Regions from separate parts of the Rhizobium sp. BK538 genome, predicted to be linked through region 2. Evidence: predicted binding sites of a transcription regulator. Region 2 holds the regulator's gene; the other holds the start of a gene.
The links. The regulator HrcA, encoded in region 2, represses chaperone genes, less so after heat shock. The targets are predictions, from matches to a motif close to GTTAGCACTCNCNNNNNGNGAGTGCTAAC.
Positions count from the first base shown of each region.

Region 1: a site for HrcA is predicted at 1,428-1,456, ahead of groES (co-chaperone GroES). Genes of this name have one in related genera too.

Region 1 is NZ_JACIFT010000009.1:85,631-91,358, forward strand. Features, by position in the region: gene FHX09_RS12985 (hypothetical protein) at 217-1,215, shown strand; gene groES (co-chaperone GroES) at 1,599-1,913, shown strand; gene groL (chaperonin GroEL) at 1,968-3,596, shown strand; gene lhgO (L-2-hydroxyglutarate oxidase) at 3,855-5,090, opposite strand; gene FHX09_RS13005 (Lrp/AsnC ligand binding domain-containing protein) at 5,219-5,671, opposite strand; gene FHX09_RS13010 (FAD-binding and (Fe-S)-binding domain-containing protein) at 5,710-5,728, opposite strand, start outside.
Region 2 is NZ_JACIFT010000002.1:318,325-324,052, forward strand. Features, by position in the region: gene FHX09_RS03895 (DMT family transporter) at 1-780, shown strand, start outside; gene hemW (radical SAM family heme chaperone HemW) at 777-1,979, opposite strand; gene rdgB (RdgB/HAM1 family non-canonical purine NTP pyrophosphatase) at 1,988-2,626, opposite strand; gene FHX09_RS03910 (VOC family protein) at 2,634-3,050, opposite strand; gene rph (ribonuclease PH) at 3,047-3,766, opposite strand; gene hrcA (heat-inducible transcriptional repressor HrcA) at 3,943-5,031, shown strand; gene FHX09_RS03925 (GFA family protein) at 5,037-5,471, opposite strand; gene grpE (nucleotide exchange factor GrpE) at 5,693-5,728, shown strand, end outside.

The DNA.
Region 1 (5,728 bases), on a different contig from region 2:
CCTGCTTTATGATGGAGGCCGCCAGCGCTTGTGCGCTTGCATGTCGCGCATTCCGGGAAGGTGTTGTTCGTCCAGGCCCTTAGGCCAGCAGCGCCGTGCGATTGACGTACTTGAACGAGAATAAGCTGCTCCATCACCCTCTCAAGCCGAACTGTCTCGTGTACGGTAAATATATTATAGTGCCGATACTTCCTGCCGGAGTTCGAGGTGTTCATCATGTCTGATCGAGCTAAGCGCCTTAGAATCCTGAACTTCTGCTTACTATTCGTTGCGATCTCCGTTTCCCTGTTCGCGATTGGCGTCGCAGTGAGGGTGTCAAGAGACTGGAAAACTAATCCGCTGAAAGACATCGATGATGGATACTTCAGTCTATCTGTTGATGACCAAGGGAAAGTGCTGATAAACTATAGTTGTGAAGGCGAGTATTCGCAGATTCAGTATGACGTCGCTACGCGGCAGTACAACGTCAACCCGATCTCGAGCCCCCTTGCCTCGACCATGATCACATGGTTTTCAGAGCGCGATAAAGAACTCTATGGTCTCTCCGCTGGTGCTCCAGTGGCGATAACGGCCGGGGAAGTACTTTTTTCGTGGAGAGCGTTCCAGAGTGATCGATTGGAAGGGATACGGTTCGTCCGGTCAGTCGCGACGAACAAGACCTTTTGGTATGGCGTGGCCACGGTCGGTGGATACTTTGCTGGCGACTATGTCGGCGGTCTTATAAATGTTGGCTGCTACAAGCCAGGGGATCTGACTTGGCTCCAGGGGCTTGATTGGAACGTGATCACGCAGGGCCTATACACGTATACGATGTTGAAGCTTGGGCACTGCATGCAAGATCATAAGTTCTATGTACAGGCCAATATTCCGAGTGAGTACGTCCTAGATGCTGGCATAATCCAGGATGAAATCATGTCACAGACCCTTCCGGTATATCGAAGGTTGCATTTGCCGGTGATGGCTTCTCAAAGCATAAAGCTTCAAGTCGGCTACCAAGCGCAGCCTCCGAAGCTAGAAGAGATACGCAATGCTGATAGTTTGCTCCGCGAATGTTCGAGCGTTGACCAATTTTCGACTTTTTCGGAGCAGCGGCTGGCGGAGGCCGTTTCGGTGATAAAGAAAAATCGCAGAGGACCTTGGGATATGATCAATCCGTTTCTCTTCGAACACCTCGAAAGTGAGGTGACCAAGTCCGACGGTGAGTTGGCCGAGTGAATCGTGATCTCGTCAAGGCAAAGGGCCCATCGTGGGCGGCTTACGTTCCGGGGACACTCAGCGGCAAAAATCCGGGAGCCCGTTTTCCAAATCTGCGCCCAAACGGCTCTCATGGGTGATCGTCAGCTCGTCTCGGCAAAACCCACCACCATGGCGACGCGGTACGCGTCCAAACCGCCGGCGACGTGAAACAGCTGTATCAATTCAGACCGGTTAGCACTCGATAGGCTAGAGTGCTAAAAAATTTCAACTCCCCTCTTGAAACTCCAAAAATTATAAACCAGATCGATCTGAACGCGATGGCGAAAGGATCGGAGCCCCGCGTCGGCTTCGCTCCGAATGCGGCGCGGAGGGAAAATCTGTTTGTCCCTGAGGAGAGCGACATGACGTTCCGTCCCTTGCATGACCGAATCCTGGTTCGCCGCATCGAGGCCGAGGAGAAAACGGCCGGCGGCATCATCATCCCAGACACGGCGAAGGAAAAGCCACAGGAAGGTGAGGTCGTTGCCGCCGGCCCCGGTGCGCGCGACGACAATGGGCAATTGCGACCCCTCGATGTGAAGGTGGGCGATCGCATCCTGTTCGGCAAATGGTCGGGCACCGAGATCAAGCTCAATGGCGAGGATCTCCTGATCATGCAGGAATCTGACGTGATGGGCGTGATCGAGGTCGACGCCGCTGCGAGAAATGCGGCGTAGGGTCGATACCGCCCCCTGCTTACAAGGAATGCTGCCTGAGGAAGGAGTAGAAAAATGGCTGCCAAGGAAGTGAAGTTCCATTCCGACGCCCGCGAGAAGATGCTGGCCGGTGTCGATATCCTCGCCAATGCGGTTAAGGTTACGCTCGGCCCCAAGGGGCGCAATGTTGTTATCGACAAGTCGTACGGCGCACCCCGGATCACCAAGGACGGCGTCACTGTTGCCAAGGAAGTCGAGCTGGAGGACAAGTTCGAGAACATGGGTGCACAGATGGTGCGCGAAGTTGCCTCGAAGACCAGCGACATCGCTGGTGACGGCACCACCACCGCGACAATTCTCGCCCAGGCGATCGTCAAGGAGGGTGCGAAGGCCGTGGCGTCGGGGATGAACCCGATGGACCTGAAGCGCGGTATCGACAAAGCAGTCGAAGCTGTGGTCGAGGAGCTGCAGAAGAACGCCCGTAAAGTTACCAGGAACGATGAGATCGCCCAGGTGGGCACCATCTCGGCCAATGGCGACGCCGAGATTGGCCGCTTCCTTGCAGAAGCAATGGCAAAGGTCGGCAACGAAGGCGTCATCACCGTCGAGGAAGCCAAGACCGCCGTGACAGAGTTGGAAGTCGTCGAAGGCATGCAGTTCGACCGTGGTTATCTCTCGCCGTATTTTGTCACCAACCCAGAGAAGATGCGGGTTGAGCTCGAGGAACCCTACCTCCTGATCCACGAAAAGAAGCTTTCGAACCTGCAGGCGTTGCTGCCGGTCCTCGAGGCCGTGGTTCAGTCCGGGAAGCCTTTGCTTATCATTGCAGAGGACGTCGAAGGCGAGGCGCTGGCGACGCTCGTCGTCAACAAGCTGCGCGGCGGCCTGAAGGTTGCTGCCGTCAAGGCTCCAGGGTTCGGCGACCGCCGCAAGGCGATGCTGGAGGACATAGCGATCCTAACAGGCGGGACCGCAGTCTCTGAGGACCTCGGTATCAAGCTCGAGAATGTGACCCTCAACATGCTTGGCGGCGCCAAGAAGGTCGTCGTCGAAAAGGAAAACACGACGATCGTCGACGGCGCAGGTTCGAAGACGGAGATTCAGGGCCGGGTTGCGCAGATCAGGGCGCAGATCGAGGAAACCACGTCGGACTACGATCGCGAAAAGCTGCAGGAGCGGCTGGCCAAGCTTGCCGGCGGCGTGGCCGTCATCCGCGTCGGCGGCTCGACCGAGGTCGAGGTGAAGGAACGCAAGGACCGCGTCGACGACGCCATGCATGCCACGCGCGCGGCCGTCGAGGAGGGCGTGCTGCCCGGCGGTGGTGTTGCGTTGTTGAGAGCCGTCAAAGCACTGGACAGCGTTCAGACCGAGAATGCCGACCAGAGACACGGCATCGACATTGTCCGCCGTGCAATCGAGGCGCCGGTGCGCCAGATCGCCGAGAATGCAGGTGCCGAGGGTTCGATCATCGTCGGCAAGCTGCGTGAGAAGACCGATTTTGGCTACGGCTGGAACGCCCAGACCAACGAGTTCGGTGATCTCTACGATCAGGGCGTGATCGACCCGGTCAAGGTCGTTCGCACAGCGCTGCAGGATGCCGCCTCGATCGCCGGCCTACTGATTACCACCGAGGCAATGGTCGCCGAAAAGCCGAGGAAGGATGTACAGTACCCGCCGATGTCGGCAGGCGGCATGGACTACTAGATCGATCGGCCAGGCCCGGCCCGTCGGGTGGGCCGCTCCCGGAGTGAGACATAAATCCGACGTCTTTGCCAACAAAGGAGGAGGCGTGCTTGTGCGCGAGCGTCGTTAAGAAAGTCTCCAGGACAAGTGGAATTTCCAAGGATCCGGCCGCTATCAGCAACATCTCCCTGGATCTCCAGAGATGGACGATATCGCTTCCGGTCGAGGGCGGCCTCGCCATCTCTTGATGCCCAAGAGCCCGATCCAGCCTCTGAAAGCCTAAGCCCGGGCCTCCTCACGGGCAGGCGATGCGCTAATCGTTGTGGTACCGCCTTCGAGCAGCCGATCCACGATCATGCGGCCGATCGGGATGGCCGAGGTCGCTGCGGGCGAGGGAGCGTTGCAGACATGCAGCATTCGGTCCGTCTGCTTGAAGAGGAAGTCATGCACCAGGCTTCCGTCGGCCATGACCGCCTGCGCGCGAATGCCAGCCTGTGGCTTTTGCAGGTCATCAATTGTCAGCGAGGGGCAATATTTCCGGCACTCTTTGAGGTAGCGTGCCCGCGATGCGGAATTGGCAAATTCGGAAATCGCCGAACGCCAGTTTTTCCGCGCCATTTTCCAGAAGCCGGCGAATGCAGCCATGCTGCCGACGTCCTTGAGCGCAAAGCTGCCCTTGACATAGCCTTCGCGCGCGAAGCCAAGTACGGCGTTCGGTCCAACCGTCATGCCGCCGTCAATCGTTCGCGTCAGGTGGATTCCGAGGAACGGCAAGTCTGGATCGGGGATCGGATAGATCAGGCGCTGCGTCACCTTCGCCTTGGATGCGGGCAATGCGTAGTATTCGCCGCGGAACGGCACGATCCGATGATCGATCTTCACGCCGGCCATCAAAGCAATGCGGTCGGACTGGAGGCCAGCGCAGGCAATCAGTCTGCGGGCTTCGATAGCTCCGGACGCGCTTTCGATGCGTACCCCGTTTTCGTGTTCGTGAATCGCCCTGACCGCCACGCCGCGCCTGATTTCACCGCCTTGTTCCTCGATCTTTCGTGCCATGGCATGGCACACAATCGCGTAATCGACGATGCCCGTGGAGTGAACGAGAAGGGCGCCGAGACCGGCGATATGGGGCTCGTCGGCTCTCAGTTTTGCGGTCGACAATCTGGTATAGTCGATGCCGTTGTGTCGCGCCCTGTCCTCGAGCGCCTCCATCCGCTGCATCTCCGCATCATCGGTCGCAACCAGCAACTTCCCGCAGGTTTCGAAGGCGATCCGATTTTCATTGCAAAAGCGCTTTGTCGCCTCCGCACCTTCACGGCAGAGTTTCGCCTTCAGTGAGCCTGGGGCATAATAGATCCCGGCATGGATAACACCACTGTTGTGACCCGTCTGGTGCTTGGCAAGTTCGGCCTCTTTCTCCAAGACGACGATGCTGGCGCCAGGTGTTCTTCCCTGCAGCGCCATGGCAACCGCTAAGCCGACGATGCCGCCTCCAATAATGCAATGGTCATACATGCTGCTATCCAAATCCGACGGGTCCGGCATAAAGCTAGCATTCACGCGCTTCGCCGTCTTGCGATCCTTATGGCGTAAGTCGCTCCAGAGACCTTGCGGGAGGCCGCTCCGCTTCGGGCCCTCAGCATCTATTTCTGACGCGCCGACAGCACATTGCGGATGGAGAAACTGGAATTGATACGCAGCACACCGGGCAGGACGGAGAGGATCTCCTTGTGGATCCTTTCGAAGGCACCGGCGCTCTCGACGTCGATACGCAAGAGATAATCTGAGCCGCCCGTCATCAGGAAACATTCGCGAATTTCCGGATATTTGCGGACAGCCGCTTCAAAGCGGTTCAGATACTCCTCTGTCTGGCGCTCCAGAGTGATCTGGATGATCACGGCAATGGCGTCCTCACCAAGTACATCAATAAGCGCCGTATAACCAATTATTACTCCTGCCTTTTCCATGAGTGAAATACGGCGCAGGCAAGCCGAGGCGGACAGGCCGACCTCCTTGCCAAGATCGACATTGGAGATACGCGAGTTCAGGCGCAACTGCCGGATGATTTTCCGGTCGATGGCATCAATCTCATACATTACCACCTCATCTATTCGCGCCGCGCCGCGCCGTCTTGTCACTCAGCGCCGATTGCA
Region 2 (5,728 bases):
ATTGCCGCGCTGGCGCTGAACCTCATTGTACGCGCGGCCGGCCATGCCATGCCGCGTGATGGCAAGTCGTGGGCGGCGTTCTTCGGCATGGGCATCCTCAACAACATGATCCCGTTCTGCCTCATCGTCTGGGGCCAAACGCATATCGCAAGCGGCCTTGCCTCCATCCTGAATGCCACGACACCGCTCTTCGGCGTCGTTGTCGCGCATTTCCTAACCGCGGATGAAAAGATGACCGGCAACCGCCTGCTCGGCGTCCTCGTCGGCTTTGCCGGCGTTGCCTATATGATCGGCTTCGACGTGCTGCGCGATCTCGGCTCGAACGTGCTGGCCCAACTTGCCGTGCTGGGCGCTGCGCTCTCCTATTCGTTTGCCGGGATTTTCGGTCGCCGCTTCCGCCAGATGGGCATGGCGCCGCTCATTCCCGCCGCAGGACAGGTCAGCGCCTCGACCGTCCTGATGCTGCCGATCGCGCTCATCGTCGACCGGCCGTGGACACTGGCCGCCCCGTCATTCGAGACCTGGATGGCGCTGTTTGGTCTGGCCTTGCTGTCGACGGCGATCGCCTATGTGCTGTTCTTCCGCATTCTGGCAACGGCGGGAGCAACGAACCTTATGCTCGTGACTTTCCTGATCCCCGTCAGCGCCATCCTGCTCGGCGCAGCCATTCTGGGCGAGCCGATGCGGGCCAAGCACCTGATCGGCATGGCAATGATCGCGATCGGCCTTGCAGCGATCGACGGACGGTTGTTCTCTCTGGGTAGAAAACGGCCAGCTTAGCAGGCGAGATCGGCGACCACGGAATCGAGAATCAGCATGCCTGACGGCGTGCAGCGAAGCCGGGAGTTGCCGATCCGCTCGATAAAGCCGTGCTCCAGGAGGAACTCCTCCCGCTTCGGGTCGGGATCGCGGCCCGAAAGCTGTTGCCAGCGGGCGAGATCGACGCCTTCCTTCAGGCGCAGCCCCATCAAAAGCAGTTCGTCCGCCTGTTCCTCGTAGCCGAGTTGTTCCTGGTCGAGGATGCCATGGCCGTCGCACTCGACGAGGTCAAGCCAGCTTTCCGGCTTGCGCTCCGTTGCGGTCGCGATCTTCATGCCGCCGCGTGTCAGGCGGCCATGGGCGCCGGGGCCGATCCCGGCATAATCGCCATAGCGCCAGTAGGTGAGGTTATGGCGGCTCTCCGCGCCCGGACGCGCGTGGTTGGACACCTCGTAGGCCGGCAGCCCTTCGCCGGCCGTGATCTCCTGCGTCGCTTCATAGAGCAGCGCCGATTGATCGCCGTCCGGAACGATAAGCTTGCCCGCCTTGTGGAGGCCGTAGAAGGGTGTGCCTTCCTCGATCGTCAGCTGATAGAGCGAGAGGTGATCGACCGCGTAGGAAATCGCCTCTTTGAGCTCGCGTTCCCATTCGTCGACGGTCTGGTTCGGGCGGGCATAGATCAGGTCGAAGGACATGCGCGGGAAGATGTCGCGCGCCAGCTTGATCGCCTTCAGCGCGTCGGCAACATCGTGCAGCCGCCCGAGAAACTTCAGGTCGCGGTCGTTCAACGCCTGGACGCCGAGCGACACGCGGTTGACGCCGGCGGCGCGATAGCCGCGGAAGCGGTCCGCCTCGACACTGGAGGGGTTCGCTTCCATGGTGATCTCGATCCCGTCGGGTACATGCCAATGCTTGGCGATACCGTCGAGAATGGCCGACACCGTCGCAGGGTTCATCAGCGAGGGCGTGCCGCCGCCGAGGAACACGCTGGTCACCGTCTTCGGTCCGCTCATCTGGCGCACTGTCGCCATTTCCTTCAGGAAGGCTGCGGTGAAGCGCTCCTGGTCCACCGGCTGGTGGCGGACATGGCTGTTGAAATCGCAATAGGGGCACTTGGCGGCGCAGAACGGCCAATGCACGTAGACGCCGAAGCCGGGCTCGCCGGTGTCGGGCAGAAGAGCGGCATAGCGCGTCAGATCAGGCTGTTCCAAAGTGTCCACGTTTGCCCTTAGGCTTCCAAGCAAGTTTCGACGAAAATCTTGAAGGCGCGGGCGCGGTGCGACAGTGCCTCTGTGTGCTTCCAGCCGTGCTTCTCGTCCGCGCTCATCTCGCCAAAGGTAGTCTCATAGCCGTCGGGTTGAAAGACCGGATCGTAGCCGAAGCCCTGGCTGCCACGCGGCGGCCAGACGACGGTGCCTTCCACTTCTCCGCGGAAGAGCTCCCTATGGCCATCCGGCCAGGCAAGGCAGAGCACGCTGACGAAGCGCGCAGTGCGCTGTTCCGGCCTGGAAGCGCCGGCCTTTTCCAGAGCCGTCTCGACCTTTTCCATCGCCATCGCGAAGTCGCGAGTGCCGTCGGGCTTCTCAGCCCAGTTGGCGGTGTAGACGCCCGGATCGCCGCCGAGCGCATCGACGACAAGGCCGGAATCGTCCGATAGCGCCGGCAGTCCAGCGGCTTCGGCGGAGGCGAGCGCCTTGATCGTCGCGTTTTCCTCAAAGGTGGTGCCGGTTTCGTCAGGCTCCACGAAGTTCAATTCGGCCGCTGACTTTGCCGTGAAACCGAACGGACCGATCAGGTCCTGGATTTCCCGGATCTTCCCGGCATTGTGGCTGGCAACGACGATGGTCTTGGTTTCGAGCTTGCGCATGATTGTCCTATTCGATGCCCCAGATGCGGGCTTCAGCGCATTCGAGGCTGTTGCCCGCCGGATCGCGGAAATAGATCGATCGGCCGCCTTGCGGCCAGGTGACTTCGGATTCGATGGCGACACCTTTGGACTTTAGTCGGGCCGCAATCGCATCGAGATTTCCCCCGGAGACACGAAAACAGGCATGTCCTGCACCGCTTGTGCCGTGCGGTGGCACCTGCAGCGCGGTGGGTAAGGGGGGCTTGATCGTTTCCTTAGCGTTGAAGATCAGCAATACGCCGGTGCCGCAGCGAAAGAAGACATGCCGGTTGCCGCCTCGCGAGATCTTCGAAAGGCCGAGAATGCCCTCGTAGAAGGCTTCGACCTCGTCGAGATCGTCCGCATAGAGCGCCGTCTCCAGCATGCCTTCCAGCATGTCGTTCATCCAGCGATCGCCTGCTTCTGCATCGCGACGAGCTCGGCAATGCCTGTTTTGGCGAGTGTCATCAGCGAGGCGAACTCCTCGTCGGTGAAAGGCGTGCCTTCGGCGGTGCCCTGGATTTCCACAATACCGCCCGCGCCCGTCATCACGAAGTTCGCGTCGGTCTCGGCTGAGGAGTCTTCGAGATAGTCGAGGTCGATCACCGACTGGTTGGCAAAGATGCCGCAGGAGATGGCCGCGACGTGGTCTTTGAGCACGCGCTCGACCTTCAGCATGTTGCGGCTCTCCATCCACTTCAGGCAATCATAGAGCGCAACCCAAGCGCCGGTGATGGATGCTGTGCGCGTTCCGCCGTCCGCTTGGATGACGTCACAGTCGAGCGTGATCTGACGCTCACCGAGTTCTTTGAGGTCGACGACGGCGCGCAGCGAGCGGCCGATCAGGCGCTGGATTTCCTGCGTGCGCCCACCCTGCTTGCCGGATGCGGCCTCGCGCTTCATGCGCTCGCCGGTGGCGCGCGGCAGCATGCCGTATTCGGCCGTGACCCAACCCTTGCCGGTATTGCGCAGCCATGCCGGCGGCTTCTCCTCGACGCTCGCCGTGCACAACACATGCGTATCGCCAAACTTCACCAGACAGGAGCCTTCCGCGTGCTTGGAGAAATTGCGCTCGAAAGAGACCTTGCGCATCTGGTCGGTTTTTCTGCCTGAGGGCCGCATACTATTCTCCTAATCATGATGCCGAAGACGCGAGTGGTTTTCGGTTAGATCGTGCGTGCTTATGTTGTTGAGAGCTTCTACGATTGGCAGCGCCTATTTGCAATTTCCCTTTTGCCGCTGCGGGGAGATTGGCTATATTTTGTCGGATCATCGTCAGCACGGGTACGCAAGGTTTCATGGAGTTCAGATCGACGTCGGTTTCAGATGCAGTGGCTGCGCTGGATGAACGCTCCAAGGAAATCTTTCGCCGCATCGTAGAGGGCTATCTGGAGACGGGTGAACCGCTCGGCTCCCGCAACCTGTCGCGCATCCTGCCGATGTCGCTGTCGCCAGCTTCCGTGCGCAACGTGATGAGCGATCTGGAGGAACTTGGCCTCATCTACTCGCCGCATGTCAGTGCCGGCCGCCTGCCGACACAGATCGGCTTGCGCTTCTTTGTCGACGCCTTCATGCAGGTCGGCGATCTCTCGGCCGAGGATCGCGCCAACATCGATCGCCAGGTGCGTGCCGAAAGCCGCGACAACCCGATGGAATTGATGATGAATGAGGCTAGCCGCATGCTTTCGGGCATTTCGCGCGGCGCCGGCCTTGTTATCACTTCGAAGAGCGATCCTGTTCTCAAGCATGTCGAATTCATCCGGCTTGAGCCGACGAAGGCGCTTGCGGTTCTTGTCGGTGATCACGACCAGGTGGAAAACCGCATTATCGAGCTTCCGGCAGGCGTCACGTCGTCGCAGTTGACCGAGGCCGCCAATTTTCTCAACGCCCACATGACCGGCCAGACGCTGCCGGAACTGCGCAATGAATTAAGCCGGCTGAAGGACGATGTTCGCCGCGAGCTCGATACGCTGTCGCAGGATCTCGTCGAGCGCGGCATCGCCGTCTGGTCCGGCAGCGCCGACGAGGGCAAGCCGGCCCAGCTCATCATCCGCGGCCGCGCCAATCTGCTCGCCGGTCTTGCCGGAGCCGACGATCTCGACCGCCTGCGCATGCTTTTCGACGACCTCGAAAAGAAGGACAGCCTGCTGGAGCTTCTCAATCTCGCAGAAAGCGGGCCGGGCGTGCGCATTTTCATCGGCTCGGAAAACAAACTCTTCTCGCTTTCCGGCTCCTCGTTGATCGTCGCGCCCTATCGTGATGATGACGACCGTATCGTTGGCGCCGTCGGCGTGATTGGGCCCACGCGGCTCAACTACTCGCGCATCGTCCCGATGGTCGATTACACCGCTCAGCTGATGACGCGATTGTCACGCGGCGCAAAGTAGGGCAACTACTCCGGCAGCATGTCGCCCGAGCCGCCCATCTCAGCAGGCATGTCTCTGTATTTCGGCAGGCCGTCACGGATAGGCAGCACGCTTTCCTGATAGTTCATGTGCAACGCCGGAGCGTAATCGAGATCGGGCAGAAGTGCCGCGTAAACGTTGGTGACGCCCCAGGTGGGGTGGTCGGTGTAGAGATGCCCACCGCACAGCTCGCAGAATTTCCGCACGCTCGTATCGGACTTCTGGTAGCCTTCCACGTGCTCGCCACCTTTGGTGACGTGGACAGCGTGCCGTTGCCAGAGCGTAAAGGCGTTGACCGGTCCTGCCGACCAATGCCGACAGGAGGCACAGTGGCAGTAGCCCATAGCCACCGGTTCGCCGGTAGCAACAATCTCCACGGCGCCGCAGAAGCAGCGCCCGGAATAGCTTTTCTGATCGCTCATGGTAGCAGCTCCTTGACCCTGGATAAGGCCGAAGCACCAAAGATTTAGATCTGGCTAAAATAAAAGAACTTTAGCGCGAGCAAGTCAAGGCGGCCCTCTCGGTCAACCCTGCATGAGTTGTGCCTTGCATCGCGTGCTTTTCAGTCACGCAGACTTGATTTTTGCCCGTCAAAGCTCGATATCGGGCACATTCTAAAAGACACCAATCACCGGAGAACGTCATGACTGACGAAACGACGAAGAACGGACCTGACACC